4 regions of the Streptomyces marianii genome follow, and region 3 is predicted to be linked to each of the others. Evidence: riboswitches for the same ligand, from Rfam matches in the RefSeq annotation. Region 3 holds a riboswitch; each other region holds the start of a gene.
What was found. Region 3 has a riboswitch for cobalamin ahead of FEF34_RS07445 ((2Fe-2S) ferredoxin domain-containing protein). Riboswitches for the same ligand answer to the same signal wherever they lie in the genome.
Positions count from the first base shown of each region.

Region 1: linked by a shared signal. The riboswitch ahead of FEF34_RS35795 (energy-coupling factor ABC transporter permease) and the one ahead of FEF34_RS07445 ((2Fe-2S) ferredoxin domain-containing protein) in region 3 are both predicted to bind cobalamin.
Region 2: linked by a shared signal. The riboswitch ahead of FEF34_RS30360 (cobalamin biosynthesis protein) and the one ahead of FEF34_RS07445 ((2Fe-2S) ferredoxin domain-containing protein) in region 3 are both predicted to bind cobalamin.
Region 4: linked by a shared signal. The riboswitch ahead of FEF34_RS27675 (prenyltransferase/squalene oxidase repeat-containing protein) and the one ahead of FEF34_RS07445 ((2Fe-2S) ferredoxin domain-containing protein) in region 3 are both predicted to bind cobalamin.

Region 1 is NZ_VAWE01000001.1:7,931,641-7,935,786, forward strand. Features, by position in the region: gene FEF34_RS35780 (energy-coupling factor ABC transporter ATP-binding protein) at 1-396, opposite strand, end outside; gene cbiQ (cobalt ECF transporter T component CbiQ) at 393-1,142, opposite strand; gene FEF34_RS35790 (energy-coupling factor ABC transporter substrate-binding protein) at 1,149-1,526, opposite strand; gene FEF34_RS35795 (energy-coupling factor ABC transporter permease) at 1,523-2,215, opposite strand; cobalamin riboswitch at 2,245-2,437, opposite strand; gene FEF34_RS35800 (PTS-dependent dihydroxyacetone kinase phosphotransferase subunit DhaM) at 2,482-2,886, opposite strand; gene dhaL (dihydroxyacetone kinase subunit DhaL) at 2,883-3,479, opposite strand; gene dhaK (dihydroxyacetone kinase subunit DhaK) at 3,570-4,146, opposite strand, start outside.
Region 2 is NZ_VAWE01000001.1:6,705,085-6,709,230, forward strand. Features, by position in the region: gene FEF34_RS30350 (putative cobaltochelatase) at 1-160, opposite strand, end outside; gene FEF34_RS30355 (cobyric acid synthase) at 199-1,752, opposite strand; gene FEF34_RS30360 (cobalamin biosynthesis protein) at 1,749-2,732, opposite strand; cobalamin riboswitch at 2,764-2,915, opposite strand; gene FEF34_RS30365 (hypothetical protein) at 3,052-3,273, opposite strand; gene FEF34_RS30370 (inorganic phosphate transporter) at 3,286-4,146, opposite strand, start outside.
Region 3 is NZ_VAWE01000001.1:1,671,814-1,675,959, reverse strand. Features, by position in the region: gene FEF34_RS07455 (carbonic anhydrase) at 26-628, opposite strand; gene FEF34_RS07450 (hypothetical protein) at 810-1,208, opposite strand; cobalamin riboswitch at 1,451-1,633, shown strand; gene FEF34_RS07445 ((2Fe-2S) ferredoxin domain-containing protein) at 1,678-2,067, shown strand; gene FEF34_RS07440 (Lrp/AsnC family transcriptional regulator) at 2,489-2,944, opposite strand; gene FEF34_RS07435 (asparaginase) at 3,160-4,146, shown strand, end outside.
Region 4 is NZ_VAWE01000001.1:6,080,688-6,084,833, reverse strand. Features, by position in the region: gene FEF34_RS27685 (aldehyde dehydrogenase) at 1-412, opposite strand, end outside; gene FEF34_RS27680 (MBL fold metallo-hydrolase) at 742-1,782, shown strand; cobalamin riboswitch at 2,055-2,191, shown strand; gene FEF34_RS27675 (prenyltransferase/squalene oxidase repeat-containing protein) at 2,305-3,564, shown strand; gene FEF34_RS27670 (SCO2322 family protein) at 3,564-4,146, shown strand, end outside.

The DNA of each region.
Region 1 (4,146 bases), 6.3 Mb from region 3:
CCGGGCCCGTACCTCCCGCTCCGGCAGCCCCAGGTTCATCGGCCCGAACGACACGTCCTGGCCCACCGACGCGGCGAACAGCTGGTCGTCCGGATCCTGCACGACCAGCTGCACCGTCGTCCGCAGCCGGTTCAGCCCGCCGCGGTCGTACACCACCGGCTCGCCGTGCAGCAGGAGCCGGCCCTCCGCGCAGTGCAGCCCGCCGCTGAGGAGCCGCATCAGGGTCGTCTTGCCGCTGCCGTTGCGGCCCAGCAGCGCCAGGGAGCGTCCTCCAGGCACGGCGAAGTCGACACCGCGCAGCACCGGCGGGCCGTCCGGGTAGGAGAATCCCGCGCCGGCCAGTTCCACCAGGGGCACCCCGGCCCCGGGTGCGCTCTCGTCCACGGACGTGCTCACAGTACGGACCTTTCCAATACGAGGGTGAGGGCGACGATCCCCGCGAGCAGCCCGGCGGTCGCCGCCAGGAAGCGGGCCGACACCGTCGCGGGCGGCACCAGGACCCGCAGCGTCCCGTCGTAGCCGCGCCCGGCGAGCCCGGTCTGCAGCCGCTGGGCCCGGTCGAAGGCCCGCACGAACGCGGTCGCGGCGAGCCCGGCGAGGGACCGCCAGGCCGCCGCCCGGGTCGTGTGCCCGAGCCGGGCCGCCTGGGCCTGCCGGACCCGGTGCACGGTGTCGAGCAGCAGAAAGCCGATCCGGTACATCACGAGGGCCACGTCCACGACGGGCCCGGGCACCCCGGCCCGGACCAGCCTCGGCAGCAGGTCCGACACCGGCGTGGTGAACGCGAACAGCAGCACCCCGAGCGAGGCGGCGGACGTCCGCAGCAGGAGCCGTACGGCGTGGGCGGGGCCGTCGGGCGCGAGCACCACGAATCCGTCCGGGCCGCCCACCGAGAACAGCAGCGGAATCGCACCCGTGACGCAGAACCCCAGCGGAATGCGCCACGCTCGCCACAGCTGCCGCGGCGCCACCCCGGCGGGCCCGAGCAGTACGGCCACGGCCGCCGCGGCGACCAGGACGGCACCCGGCCACGGCGGCAGTGAGACGGCGCAGACCGTCAGCCCTAGCCCGAGTGCCGCCTTCTCGCACGGATGACGGCGGCGCCAGCGGCTGCTGTGCGCCGCCGCGTCGATCGGCAGCATAGGCGGCTACGCGCCCGAGCCGACGGAACCGGCCGCACCGGCGGAGCCGCTGCCCGGCGCCCGCCCGTCCCCGGCGGCCGCCGCCCGCGCCTCACCCTGCCGGCGCCCCTTGCGCAGCCCGAAGTAGTACGCCAGGACACCGGCACCCAGAGCCGCCTGGAGGGCGAACAGCGCCGACTCGACCTCCCCGGAAGGGGGTTCGTACAGCGGCGCGAACCAGGGCTCGTAGTCCGGCGCGATCTCCGTGATGGCGGTCTCCGCCTCCCCGTCGGCGCCCGTGAAGGGTTCCTCCTTGTGGTCGCCCAGGCCGAGGGCGAGCGGCAGCGCCGCCAGCGCCGCCACGATCGCCAGCAGCAGCGTGTTGATCTTCGCGTTACGGCTCATCGGACCGCGGCCTCCTTCTCGGCCCCGCCCTGGAGGAGCACTCCGAGGCGGGTCAGCTCACCCTTGCTGGACTGCACGAGCAGCCGCATCACCAGCACGGTGAGCAGGCCCTCGCTGACGGCCAGCGGGATCTGGGTGAGCGCGAAGATGCCGCCGAACTTGGCCAGGGCGCCGACCACGCCGCTGCCCGGGTCGGGGAACGCCAGCGCCAGCTGCACGCTGGTGACGCAGTACGTGGACAGGTCCGCGACGAACGCGCCGAAGAACACGCCCACCATCAGCGGCACTCCGGACCGCCGCAGCAGCGCGTACACCGCGAACCCGGCCCACGGTCCGACGATCGCCATCGAGAACACGTTCGCACCGAGCGTGGTCAGTCCGCCGTGGGCCAGCAGCAGCGCCTGGAAGAGCAGGGTGATCGTGCCGAGCACGGCCATGATCGGTGGCCGGAACAGGATCGCGCCCAGCCCCGTGCCGGTCGGGTGCGAGCAACTGCCGGTCACGGACGGGATCTTGAGCGCCGACAGGACGAAAGTGAAGGCGCCCGACGCGCCGAGCAGCAGGGTGGACTCGGGATTCGCCCTGACCTCACGGGTGAGCGCCCGTACGCCGTGGATCACGAAGGGGGCGGACGCGACGCCCCAGGCGGCCGCGTGCACAGGGGGCAGATACCCCTCGGCTATATGCATGGTTGGGAGACCCTCTCCAGCACCTCGTGGATGGACAACGCGCCCTGGCCGGTCTCCTGGCTGACGGGTCCTGCCGCCCGGGCTCCGCCTTCCCGGACACCACGGTCTCCCGTGGCGGTCCAGTGGCTTCCTTGCGGAGAGAGCCGGACTTCCCGATCACAGTGGCGAGGGCCGCACCGGTACTCCACCGGTTTCCCGTTCACCAAGGCCCTGCGACATTAGTGCGTTGACCAGCTGCATCACAAGCCGCGCACGGATGCTCACGGTCACACCTTGCGGTAGTCGTACGCCTCCACGGCCGCCGCCTCCACCGCGTCCAGATCCGCACCGGCGGCCGCGGTGACCACCGCGGCCACGGCGCCCTCCACGAACGGCGCGTCCACCAGCCTGGTCCCCTCCGGAAGTTCGTCGCCCTCGGCCAGCAGCGCCTTGACCGTCAGCACGGCGCTGCCGATGTCGACCAGCACGGCCACCCCGGCGCCCCTGTCCACCTGGTGCGCGGCACGTGCCGTCAGCTCCGGACTGGTGCCGAGACCACCGTCCGCGACCCCGCCCGCCGCGGCGACCGGCACGGCGTCGCCCGCGCCGGCCAGCCTCCTGGCGAGGTCGGCGACCGACTCCGCGACCTGCGCGCTGTGCGAGACGAGGACGATCCCGACCGGGCCGGTCATCGCGCGGCCTCCTCGAGGGCCCCGACCAGCAGGGCGGAGGACGTCGCCCCCGGATCCTGGTGCCCGATGCTGCGCTCGCCCAGATAGCTCGCCCGGCCCTTGCGGGCCAGCATCGGCACGGTCGCCGCCGCGCCCTCGTCGGCGGCCTCCCGCGCGGCCGCGAAGGACTCGTCCAGCGCCGCGGCCGCGGGCTCCAGTGCGTCCAGCATCGTCTTGTCCCCGGCCTTCGCGCCGCCGAGCTGCGCCACCGCCGCGATCCCCGCGCGCAGCGCCTCGGCGAGCTGCGCCCGCGACACCTCGGCCTCTTCACCGAGCGCCTTGCCGGCCCGCCGCAGCAGCGTCCCGTACAGCGGCCCCGACGCCCCGCCGACCGTCGAGATCAACTGCCGCCCGGTCAGCATCAGTACGGCACCGGGGGTGTCCGGCGCGTCCTTCTCCAGCGCCGCCCTCACCGCCGTGAAACCCCGCTGCAGATTGGTTCCGTGGTCGGCGTCCCCGATCGCGGCGTCGAGCTCGGTCAGCCGGCCCGCCTCGCGGTCCACCGCATCGGCCAGGGCGTTCATCCAGCGGAGGAAGAAATCCGCGTCGAGCACAGCGTCTCCTTCTCGTGGCGCACCGGCTTCCCCGCGCGCGTCGTCGCGGCCCGCGGGCGCGAAGCCGCCGTCGGCCGGGCCGGGCATGGCTCAGCGGCCCCAGCGCAGCGCGGGCGTCTCCACGGGGGCGTCCCACAGCCGCAGGATCTCCTCGTCCGCCTCGCACAGCGTCACCGAGCAGCCGGCCATGTCGAGCGAGGTGACGTAGTTGCCGACCAGGGTCCGGGCCACCGGCACTCCGCGCTCGGCGAGCACCCGGTGGACCTCCGCGTTGAACCCGTACAGCTCCAGCAGTGGTGTCGCGCCCATGCCGTTGACCAGCGCCAGCACCGGACTGGACGGCTGCAGATCCTCCAGGACCGCGTTCACCGCGAAGTCCGCGATCTCCCGCGACGTCATCATCGGCCGCCTCTCCCGGCCGGGCTCGCCGTGGATGCCGATCCCCAACTCCAGCTCACCGGACGGCAGATCGAACGTCGGGGTGCCCTTGGCCGGGGTCGTGACGGCGCTGAGCGCGACACCGAAGCTGCGCGACCCCTCGTTGACCCGGCGGGCGACGGCCTCGACCCGCTCCAGCGGTGCACCCTCCTCCGCCGCGGCGCCCGCGATCTTCTCCACGAAGAGCGTCGCGCCCGTACCGCGTCGGCCCGCCGTGTAGAGGCTGTCC
Region 2 (4,146 bases), 5.0 Mb from region 3:
AGGAGAAGCGGCAGTCCGCGACCACGTCGACATCGGGCATCAGCGCGGCGAGGGCGCGCACGGCCGTCGACTTGGCGGTGCCCTTCTCCCCGCGGACCAGCACTCCGCCGACGGCGGGGCTGACCGCGTTCAGCAGCAGCGCGAGCCGCAGGTCGTCCATGCCGACGACCGCCGTGAACGGGTAGTGGGGTGCGTTGCTCACTGTGCGGCTCCAGGGGTTCCGGCGGCGGGCGCACCGGGGAGGTCGGGTGCGCCCGGCGGGATGAACGGCAGGCCCGAGGGCGCGCCGCCCTCGATGAGACGGAGGAGCGCGTCCGTGTCCGCGTGCTCCTCCACGAGGTCGCCGAGGCGGTCGAGCTGGGCCTCGCGCAGAGCGGCGAAGGAGGTGTCCGGGGCGGGGACGAAGCGGCGGCCCGTCGCCGCGGCGACGGCCCGCAGGAACGCCCGGCGGAAGTCGTCGCTCTCCAGCGATCCGTGCCAGTGGGTGCCCCACACCTCACCGACCCGGCAGCCGTCGAGGAAGGGCTCGCCGCCGAGCACCTCGGCGACGCCGTGGTGGATCTCGTAGCCCTCGACCGGCTGCCCCAGCGCCGTGCCGGAGGGCCGGGCGAGCGTCTTCTCCGCGGCGAACCGCACCCGGACGGGGAGCAGTCCGAGCCCCGGCACGGCTCCGGCCCGGGACTCGACCTCGTCGTCGATGTGCCGGCCGAGCACCTGGAAGCCGCCGCAGATGCCGAGCACCGGCCAGCCCTCCGCGGCACGCCGGGCGAGCGCGCCGGCGAGACCGCGCTCGCGCAGCCACTCCAGGGCGCGCACGGTGCCGCGTGTGCCGGGCACGATCACCAGGTCGGCGTCGGCCAGTTCCTCGGGGCGGTCGACGAATCGCACGATCACGCCCGGTTCCGCGGCCAGCGCGTCCACGTCGGTGAAGTTGGACATCAGCGGCACGGCGCACACGGCCACGCGCAGCACGTCCTCGCCGACCGGCGGGGCCACCGCCGACTCGCGCACGGTGCCGCGCAGCGACACCCGCAGTCCGTCCTCCTCGTCGATGCCGAGCCCGTGCGCGTACGGCAGCACGCCGAACGTCCGCCGCCCGGTGAGTCCGTGGAGCATCTCCAGTCCCGGCTCCAGCAGCGTGACGTCGCCGCGGAACTTGTTGACGAGGTATCCCGCGATCAGTTCCTGGTCCTCCGGGGCCAGCAGCGCGGTCGTACCGAAGAACTGGGCGAAGACCCCGCCCCGGTCGATGTCGCCCACGACCAGCACGGGCAGGCGAGCGGCGCGGGCGATGCCCATGTTGACGATGTCCGTGCGCCGGAGATTGATCTCCGCGGGGCTGCCCGCGCCCTCGCAGATGACCGCGTCGTACGTGCTCCGCAGCTCGTCGAGGCAGCCCATCACCGGTTCGAACAGCGCCTTCTGGCGCCCTCCGTGGTAGCCGCGCGCGCTCAGCTCGCCCACGGGCCTGCCCATCAGCACGACCTGGCTGGACCGGTCGCCGCCGGGCTTCAGCAGCACCGGGTTCATCAGGGCCGTGGGCTCCACCCGTGCGGCCTGCGCCTGCATGGCCTGTGCCCGGCCGATCTCGGCGCCCTCGCGGGTGACGAAGGAGTTGAGGGACATGTTCTGCCCCTTGAAGGGTGCGACCTTCACGCCCCGGCGCACCAGCCAGCGGCAGATCCCCGCCGTGACGACGCTCTTGCCGGCGTCCGAGGTGGTGCCGGCGACCAGCAGCCCGCCCCCGCTCATGCGCGCCTCCGACTCAGGGTCCCGGCCGCGAGGCGCGCGCCCGCGCACACCGCGAGCGCCAGCACCCCCACCCGCCGCGAGAGCCGTACCGCCCGTTCGATGTCCGCGACCTCGACGGCCCTGCCGCCGGCGCCGTTGAGCACGGGCCGGTGCTCGACCCGGCCGCCGTACGAGAGCGTCCCGCCGAGCCGTACGCCGAGGGCTCCGGCGAACGCGGCTTCCACGGGACCGGCGTTGGGGCTCGGGTGCTTCGCGGCATCCCGGCGCCAGGCGCGGGCCGCGCCGCGCGGGTCGCCGCCCGCGGCGGTCGCGAGCGCCGCGGTGAGCCGGGCCCCGGGCCAGCCCAGGAGATCGTCGAGCCGGGCCGAGGCCCAGCCGTACCGCCGGTAGCGGGGTGACTTGTGACCCACCATCGCGTCCAGGGTGTTGACGGCGCGGAACCCGACGAGACCTGGCACGCCGCCGATCGCGCCCCAGAACAGCGCGCCCACGACCGCATCCGAGGTGTTCTCGGCGACGGACTCGACGACGGCGCGGGCGATGCCGGGGCCGTCCAGCGCCTGGGGGTCGCGTCCGCACAGATGCGGCAGCCGCTCCCTGGCGATCTCGATGTCCCCGGCCGCCAGCGCCCCGCCGATCGCCCGGGCCTCCCGGCCCAGCGAGGTGCCGCCGACGACGGCCCAGGTGGCGGCCGCGGTCAGGGCGGCGGCGGCGCCGCGCGACCGGCGTGCGGAGGCGGCGGCCAGTGCGCCCGCGGCGACCGCGCCGCCGGCGCACACCGCGGTGTGCAGGGCGCCCCAGCCGCGGTGGTCGCGCCAGAGTCTCCGTTCGACCGCGGCGGCGGCCCGGCCGAAGGCGGCGACCGGGTGCCCGCGGCGTGGATCGCCGAGGAGCAGGTCGCCGGCCAGCCCGGCCGCGGCGCCGTACGCGAACGTGATGTCCGGGCGCGGCACGCCCGGCCCCCCCGGTTCGGCAGGCATGTTCGTCCTCACTCAGGGTCCGCGCCCTGGCTCGACGTGACCGGCGGGAGAGAGTTCCTGGCTCCGGGGCGCTCCGTGAGGGGGAGCGCACCCGTGACAGTGGCGGGACCGCGCCGGATTCGCACCGGCTTCCTCTTCTGCCGCCGTAAATGGCTCCGGAAGTCCACCACGGTCCCCGAACGCCCGTCAACTCGCCCTTGACCTGCGACGGGACAGTGTGCCGAGGCCCACACGGGGCGGGTGCGGGCACACACACGACAGGGGCCGGACCCACCCGGAGGTGCGCCCGGCCCCTGTGCGAGGAGGTGCCGTACGGCCGTCAGACCACGATCAGATAGATCCCGAAGGCCACCGCCGCCACGCAGAGCGCGAAGCAGGCGTACGCACCCGTGCGGGCGAGGCCGGCGGAGCCTCCCTGCGCCGCCGCGGCCTCCTGCTTGGAGAGACCCGCGACACCCAGGGTGAACAGGCCCACCAGGGCGACGGTCACGACGAGACTCACGCCGAAGACGGAGCCCAGAGCTGCCCAGTCGATCTTCATGCTGTTCTTTCCTTACACCGTGGCGGCGGGCGCCGGAGTGGACTCGGATGCCTGGGCCGGAACGGTGGCCTTCGGCGCCTCGGGCTCGGTCACCGAGGTCCCGACGACACCGGCCGGGGGCGGGGTGACGGCCGCGATGGCGGCGGTGATGACGCCCGCCGGCTCGATCTCGTCGTCCGTGACGTTGGTGTGGTCGACCGGCTTGCGGCGCGAGATCACCCAGATGGCCCCGGAGCCCGCGACGAGCAGCACGGCCACGGCGGCGATGCCCCAGGTGCCCTGCTTGGTCAGGAACTCCGCGGCCGCGGCGACCAGGCCGGCGGCGGGCAGGGTCAGACCCCAGGCGACGAACATCCGGGTCGCGGTGGACCAGCGGACCACACCGCCCTTGCGGCCGAGACCCGCACCCATCACGGCACCCGAGCAGGACTGGGTGGTGGAGAGCGAGAAGCCGAGGTTCGAGGAGGCCAGGATGACCGTCGCCGCGCTGGTCTGGGCGGCGAAGCCCTGCTGCGGCTGGAGGTCGGTCAGGCCCTTGCCCATCGTGCGGATGATGCGCCAGCCGCCGAGGTAGGTACCGAGCGCGATCGCGACGCCGGCGGAGACGATGACCCACATCGGGGGGTTCGAGCCGGGCGCGAGGACGCCTCCGGTGACCAGGGCCAGGGTGATGACGCCCATGGTCTTCTGCGCGTCGTTGGTGCCGTGGGCGAGGGACACCAGGCCGGCGGAGGCGATCTGGCCGGCGCGGTAGCCCTTGGAGGTGGCCTTGTTCTCGGTCGTGCCACCGATCCGGTACGTCAGCCTGGTGGCGACCAGGGCCGCGAGGCCGGCGACGAGCGGAGCCGCGACGGCGGGGATCAGGACCTTGGT
Region 3 (4,146 bases):
CCGGCGGCCGGGGTGCCGGCCCGGATCACAGGGGCCGGAAGGTGCGGCCGTCCGCCGCGCAGGCGAGGACCTCGCCGGACTCGACCGTGTAGAACCAGGCATGCAGCCGCAGCCGGCCCGAGTCCAGCCGCCGGGCGACGCAGGGGTAGGTCCGCAGATGGCCGAGCTGGGTGAGGACGTGCCGCTGCACGGCGGGCGTCAGTTCCTCGCCCGTGGACGGCTCGGGCGCGTCGTGCCCGGTGCGGTGCCCCGCCCTGGTGAGCCAGCGCCGTACCAGCGGCATGCTCCGGACGTCCTGCTCCCGCAGCAGGCCCTGGACGGCGCCGCAGTGCGAGTGCCCGCACACGACGATGTCGGGCACTTCCAGGGCCTCCAGGGCGAACTCCAGGCTGCCCCCGACGGCGCAGGCCGCCCGCGGCTGCCAGGGCGGGACGATGTTCCCGGCGGTGCGTACCTCGAACACGTCGCCGGGCCGGGCGCCGGTGATCAGCGAAGGGACCACCCGGGAGTCGGAACAGGTGATGAACAGCGCCTGGGGCCGCTGCCCCCGCGCGAGCGCCGCGTAGGCGTCCTGCTGGCCCGCGATCCGCGCGGGGAACTGCCGGGCGTGCTCGATGAGTGACTGCATGGTCGTACCTCGGTCTCTTCGATGCGGAACGGGTCTGCCTCGTCGAAGAGGGGTGCGCCGCGGTGGCCCTGACGCCTCGTGACGAGGGCGTCGGCCGCACCGGACGTCCGTCCCGGGGCGCGCGGGGGCTGTGTCCCGGCGGCTCGGGGGGAGGGTCGGCGTCCGGTGGCGCACCTGCCGGTCAGCAGCGGAACGACTGCAGGGTGCTCAGGGTCGGCGCCGGTGCGGCGCCCGGGTTCCGGCTGTGTCTCGCGGTCCAGGCCGACGTACCGCGCGGGGGGCCCGTCGTCTCGTCCGGGGCGCCGCCGCCGTGGCCCGTGTTCCCGTAGCCGGGGCCGGCGGGGGCCTGGGCGCCGAGCGGGGTCAGCCGCGAGGGATGGTTGCGCGGGTCGTACTCGTCGTGGTGGAGCCCGGCGCCGTCGGCGCGGACGACCACGGCCGCGGTGTGGGGGTTCCTGTTCTCGGTCGAGACGACGGCCGCCTCGGCCCGGGGTGCGTCAGGGGTGGCGCACAGCGGAGTCACCACGTGCAGCAGCACCGCGCAGATCAGCAGAACGCCCGCTGACACACGTGAGATCACCGCCGGACTCCTTGGATGTCAGTGCTGCGCCGGGCCGAACATTACCGTTCCTTTGCCTCGTTTTCCGGTTGATTACCGCGTTTTTTGCAGTATGTGGTGTTGTCAGCCTGGTTCGCCCGGTGTTCGGGTGCCACCGGTGGGCGTCCGTTCGCGGTACGGCCGACGGCTCTCCGTGGTCCCGGCCGCGGGGCGTGACGGGTCGTCCGGGCCGCCGGATCCGGACGCGGCGTGGACACGGCACGGGATTCTGCGATGATGTCCGCCGTAAAAGGCGACGGCGGAACGAGGAAGCCGGTGTGAATCCGGCGCGGTCCCGCCACTGTGATCGGCGAGCGGACCCCGAACGGACCACTGCCCGGATGCGGGTGGGAAGGCCGGGGCGAGCGGTGACCCGAGAGCCAGGAGACTCACGCGGTCGCCTCCTCGAGCTGACTGGGGCGGATTTCCCCGGAGGGGAGTGCTTGTCGTCGTGCCCAGGGGACCAGTGGACACCGGCCCGGTGCCGTGCCGGGTCGTCGTGTGCCGGGACTGCTGCTGCGGCAGTCCCAAGGTGACCGGAGTCGACCACGCGCAGCAGACCGCGCGTCTCGCGGAACAGGCGCCGGTGCGGATCTCCGACTGCCTGGACGTGTGCGACCAGGCGAACGTCGTCGTCGTGCAGCCGTCGGCCGAGGGCCGGGCCGCGGGCGGGCGTCCGGTCTGGTTCGGACTGGTGAACGATCCGGCCGCGACCGAGGACGTGGCCGCGTGGGTACGCGCGGGCGGGCCGGGGCTCGCCGAGATGCCGGACATCCTCGGGCTGTACGCCTTCACCCCGCCACGGCGCGTCCGTTCCGGGCGGCTCCGTGACGCCGGCTGAGCCGGCGGGCCCCTCGCCTCACGAGCGCGCCCTGCGGACGTGCGACCGCGTCAGGCGGCGTACGCCCGCTTCCGACTGACGTCCCACCACTTCCGCCGACCGTAGCGACCGTTCCTCCGGAGCGGCGCCGGTAGCTCCTCCCCGGCGGTCCGGCGCGACCGCGCCCGGACCCGCCGGGGCCCGGCCGCCCTCCGGCTCCCTACCGCGGTGAGAGGACCCACTCCCATGATGGGCACACGCCCGAAGTTCCTGCTGTCCGCCCGTTGCGCACGGTCTGCCGGGGCTGCGCCCCACCACGGGGCGGGTGCTGCTGGACGGGGAGGACAGGGGAGGACATACGGCGGATGCCGGGCAGGCACCTGGCGCGCCGGCCGGCGGCCGTACTGCGTGCCGGGCCCGCCGGAACCCCGCGTGGACCGCCTCAGCCGTCCACCGGAAGTCCCCGGGCTTCCTTGATGCGCTTCATGATGATCTGGGAGTTGACCTCGGTGACGCCGGACAGCGCCGTCAGCTTCTCGATCCACAGCCGTTCGTAGGCGCGGAGATCGCTCACCGCGATCCGCAGCAGGCACCCCGGGCTGCCGAACAGGCGGTGCGCCTCGATGACGTCCGGGATGTCCTGCAGGGCCGACTCGAAGGACTCGACCACCTCGCGGTCGCGCGCCACCTCGATGGAGACCAGCACCTCGAACCCCCGGTCGACCGCATCGGGGTCGATCACCGCCCGGTAGCCCTGGATCACGCCGTCCTGCTCCAGCTGCCGTACGCGGCGCATGCAGGGCGACGGCGTGAGGCCGACGCGCTGCGCCAACTCCTGGTTGCTCAGCCGGCCGTCGTTCTGGAGCTCGCGCAAGATTGCCCTGTCGATCTCGTCCATGGCGCAATTATCCCCCACACTTCTCGGCCAGGCAGGGTTGAAGCAGCGATCAAATTGCGCCCTGTAACTCCTATGATTGCGTCGACTGCTCCGGCCACCCCCCGGAGCCAGCCATGGGGCGCTGCCCGGCCGGCGCCATGAGCGAGGCCGGGCCGCGTGCCCCGTCGGAACAGCCGCCCCACTGCGGCACGACGCCGCACGAAGGAGGACGCACCGTGGGACGCATGGTCGTCATCAGCACCGGAGGGACGATAGCCAGCCGCTGGCAGGGTTCCGGTTTCGCCGCCGACGCGAACGGGGGAGAGGTCATGGCCACCGCCCCGCTGCCGGAGGGCATCAGCGTCGAGGTCGTGGACCTCTTCAGTGTGAACAGCCCCCGGCTCACCACCCACCATCAGCTGACCCTCCTCCGCACGGTCCACGAGGTGCTCGCGGACCCCGGTGTCGACGGAATCGTCGTCACCCACGGCACCGACACGCTCGAGGAGTCCGCCTTCCTCGTGGACCTCCACCACGACGACCCGCGACCGGTGGTCTTCACCGGCGCGCAGCTCCCGCTCGGGGCGACGGACGGCGACGGTCCCGGCAATCTCCACGACGCCCTGCTGACCGCCGCGACGACCCGCGGTCTGGGCGTCGTGATCGCCTTCGACGGCAAGGTGCACCCGGCCCGCGGCACGGTCAAGACGCAGACCCTCGCCCCCGACGCCTTCGCCGACCCCTCCGGCACCCGCCTCGGCAACGTCGGTTTCGGCCGGGTGTCCGTACTGCGCCGGCCGGAGCGCCCCGCCGCGCTCGCGCTGCCCGCCGTCCCGGAGACGGCCCCCCGCGTCGACATGGTCATGCATCACTGCGACGCGGACGCCCTGCTGTTCGACGCCGCGCTGGACGCGGGGGCCCAGGGCGTCGTCCTGGTGGCCACCGGGGCCGGGAACGCGACCCCGGAGATCGCCGAGGCCGTCGCCGCCGCCACCTCCCGCGGCGTGCTCGTCGCCCTGACCACCCGGGTCCAGGCCGGCCCGGTCACCGAGATCTACACGCACGGCGGCGCCGTCGACCTGGTGGCCGCGGGCGCCGTGCCGACCGGCACGTTCCGTGCCGGGCAGGCCCGGATCGCCGTGCTGAGCGCGCTGCTCGCCACCGCGGACCCCCGGGAGCGGGAACGGGTGCTGCGCCATGCGCTCGGCGAACCGGCGGCCGCA
Region 4 (4,146 bases), 4.4 Mb from region 3:
GGCCGAGGACTCCGCCGCGCCGCTCCTCGTAGGTGAAGCCGCGGGCGACGGTGATGGCCGCGTCCCAGACCATCATGGCGCCGAGCGCCTGGGCCAGGACGCTCCAGGAGTACGGCGATCCGTTCTGGGAGCTGATGGAGCGGGCGATCTCCTCGTGCCGTGCGGCGATCGCGTCCTTGATCCTGCCGACGACCTCGATGCGCTCCTCGAGCGGCGTCCTCGGCCAGGGCCCGCGGTCGAAGGCGGCACGGGCGGCCGCGACCGCCCGGTCCACGTCGGCCCGCGAGGCGTGCGGGACGCGTCCGATGACCTGCTCGGTGTGCGGCGAGACCACCTCGATGGTGTCCGCGCCGAGGGGATCGACCAACTCCCCGCCGATGAAGAGTTTCCCGTGCTCCACCAGTTCGGACATGACGACTGCCTCCCGCGGCCCCGGCTCTCCGAGCGCTCCATTTTTCTGACGGCATTTCAGATTGGCCAACCGCCTGAACAGATACCAGTTCCCGCCGGAGGAGTCCACGGCCGGAACCCGCTCCAGGGAAGCAGGGGCGCGTGTGCGGACCGGCGCTCCAGGGAAGCAGCGACGCGGGCGTGAACCGGCGCTCCCGGGAAGCAGAGGCGCGGGCGCGGACCGGCGCTCCCGGCCCCGCACCACCGCCGAGCCCTTTGCAATGAAGTCGACTTGGGCGACCATTGGAACGGGTTCTCGTTCTTGGGCCCGGCCGGGAGGATGGGGAGCCGATGACGCGGGTGACGGAGCACGGCGGCGGTGTCTGGTCCCTCAAGGTCCCCATCCCGGACAACCCCCTGGGCCACACGCTGGTCCACGTCCTGGACACCGGCCGCGGGCCCGTCCTCGTCGACACCGGATGGGACGACCCCGCGTCCTGGACGGCGCTCTCGGACGGCCTCGCCGAACTGGGCCTCGCGGTGGCCGACGTCCACGGCGTGCTCGTCACCCACCACCACCCGGACCACCACGGGCTGTCCGGCAGGGTGCGCGAGGCGTCCGGCGCGTGGATCGCGATGCACGCGGCCGACATCGCCGTCGTCCGCCGCACCCGGGAGGCCCGGCCCGGGGCCTGGCTCGACTACCTGGCCGGGAAGCTCACCGCCGTCGGCGCGCCGGAGGAGCACCTCGCCCCGCTGCTCGCGGCCCGCGAGCGCGGCCGGATGCGAGCCCTCCCCGGGCTGCGGGTGGCCCTGCCCGACCGCGAGATCGCACCCGGCGAGCTGCTGGACCTCGCCGGGCGGAGGCTGCGGGCGATCTGGACTCCCGGTCACACGCCCGGCCATGTGTGCCTGCACCTGGAGGAGGAGCATCCGGCGAACCTCCCCGGCCGCGGCCGCCTCTTCTCCGGCGACCATCTGCTCCCCGGCATCAGCCCGCACATCGGCCTGTACGAGGACCCCGACGACTCCGCGGTCACCGACCCCCTCGGCGACTACCTGGACTCGCTGGAACGCGTCGGCCGCCTCGGCGCCGCCGAGGTGCTCCCGGCGCACCAGCACGCCTTCACCGACGCCCCGGCACGGGTCCGGGAGCTCCTCGCCCACCACGAGGAGCGGCTGACCGGGCTGCTGTCCCTCCTCGCCGCACCGCTGACCCCCTGGCAGCTGGCGGAGCGCATGGAGTGGAACCGGCCGTGGGACGAGATCCCCTACGGCTCCCGCACCATCGCCGTCTCGGAGGCCGAGGCCCATCTGCGCCGCCTGGTGAAACTGGGCCGGGTGGAGGCGGTGCCGGGCAGCGCCCCGGTGGCGTACACCGCGGTCGGCTGAGCCGGAGTGCGAGGGCTGCGTGAGCACGGCTCGGGTCGAGGCCCGCCCGAGCCGGACCCTCGACCGCCGGGCCGCGCCGACACCCGAGCCGGACCCGTCACGCCGGCCACCCCCGGCCCCGCCCGAGCCGGACCCTCGACCACCCGGCCCCGCCGACACCCGAGCCGGACCCTCGCACAAGCCACCCGGCCCCGCCGAGATCAGCGCGAGGCCCGGTGGGCGGGGCCGCCGAGGGCCTCCTGCCCTACCCGGCCGACCGTCCCGAGGGGCGGGGATTACGGGCCGGTAGAGTGTGCGAGTCGTCATCACACCCGTACGGGGGGAAGCCGGTGCGAATCCGGCACTGACCCGCAGCCGTGAGCCGCCGTCGCAGGCGGCGAGTCGGAATGCCCCGTACCGGCCGTGACCGGCTCGTGCCATCGGGACCGGCCCGCTGGCAGGCACCGTCGAGGAATACGGGGCCGGAGCCTGGTACCCCAGCGTGCCTGTGCCCGGCTCCCCGCAGGAGAGGCCCAGCCCGCCATGTCCGTTCGCCGCAGCGCAGCAGCGCTCGCCGCCGCTTCCGCCGTGTTCTGCGTGGCCGCTGCTCCGGCAGCGACGGCCGCCCCCACCCCCTCCCCCTCGGCCGCGCTCCCGGCCGGGCTCTACGGCACGAAGGACCCGACCTACGACGGGGTGTGGCGGCAGTCGCTGGCCCTGCTCGCCCAGGACGTCGCCAAGACCGTGCCCGCAGAGCAGGCCGTCGGGTGGCTCACCGGGCAGCAGTGCGAGAACGGCGGCTTCGCCTCCTACCGTGCGGACGCGTCCAGGCCGTGCGACGCGAAGACGATGCTGGACACCAACGCCACCGCGGCGGCGGTACAGGCCCTGCGTGCCCTCGGCGGCCACGGGGACGCCGTGAACAAGGGCCTCGAGTGGCTGAAGTCCGTGCAGAACGAGGACGGCGGCTGGAGCTACAACCCCGGCATGCCGTCCGACGCGAACTCCACGTCCGTCGTGATCGGCGCCTTCGCCGCGGCCAAGGCGCGGCCCGGCGAGGTGAAGTCGAAGAGCGGCAAGAGCCCGTTCGACGCGCTGGTCACGTTCGCCGTGCCGTGTGCGGACAAGGCCGGCGGCGGTGCGTTCGCCTACCAGCCGGACAAGGCCGGAAAGCTCCTCGCCAACGGCGACGCCACCGCGGCCGCCGTACTCGCCGGGCTGGGCCGCGGCCTGGTCGTCTCCGGCCCGGAGCCGGACGGCGGCCGCGCCGCCTGCGCCTCCCCGGCGAAGGCCACCCCGGAGCAGTCGGCCCGCAACGGCGCCGCGTACCTGGCCGCGGCACTGGCGAAGTCCGGCCATCTGGACTCGCCGCCGATGCCGGGCGCCGCCGACCCGGCCCCGCTCCCGGACTTCGGCAACACCGCGGACGCGGTCCTCGCGCTCTCGGCCGCCGGGCACGGCGACAAGGCGGACAGGGCGGTCCAGTGGCTGGGGAAGAACTCCGCCGCGTGGGCGAAGGAAGGCGGCCCGGCGGCGTACGCGCAGCTGATCCTCGCCGCGCACGCCCACGGCGACGACCCGCGGGACTTCGGCGGCGCCGACCTCGTACGGCAGCTCAACGCGACCGGTCCCGCGCCGGCCTCCACCACCGAGCCGCCGGCTCCGCGGACGAAGAGCGACGCGGGCGAGGAGCACAAGGGCGGTGACAGTGCCGGGATCTGGTGGATCGTCGGCGCCGGCCTGGCGGCCGGTGCCGGCATAGGCATCCTGATCAGCGGCCGCCGGAAGAGCAAGCAGCAGTGATGCGCAGGCGACTGACCGCGCTCCTCCTCGCGCTCGGCGCCGTGCTCGCGGTGCCGGGCGTGGCGGGGCAGGCGCAGGCGCAGGCGGCGGGCTACCGGTACTGGTCGTTCTGGCAGTCCGGCGGTACCGCCTGGGTCTACGCCACGCAGGGACCGGCCACGGCGCGGCCGGCCGACGGCTCGGTGGACGGATACCGCTTCTCCGTCAGCGCGGACTCGCAGGACTCGGCGAAGCCGCGTACCGCCCCCTCCTTCTCGCAGTTGTGCGCGGACACGCCGGCGAAGCCCGGCACCAAGCGGGTCGGGGTCGTGATCGACTTCGGTACCGAGGCGGACGCGCCGTCCGGTGAGAAGCCCCCGTCCCCGTCGGCGTCCGGCTGCGCCGCGGTCCCCTCGGACGCCACCAGCGCGGAGGCCCTGGCGGCGGTGGCCAAGCCGCTCCGCTACAACTCGGACGCGCTGCTGTGCGCGATCTCCGGTTACCCGAGGACGGGCTGCGGCGAGCAGGTCTCGGCCGGGGATCCGGCACCCGCGGAGTCCGGCGCCTCCGCCCCGCCGGCCGGGAAGCCCTCCGGGGCGGTCG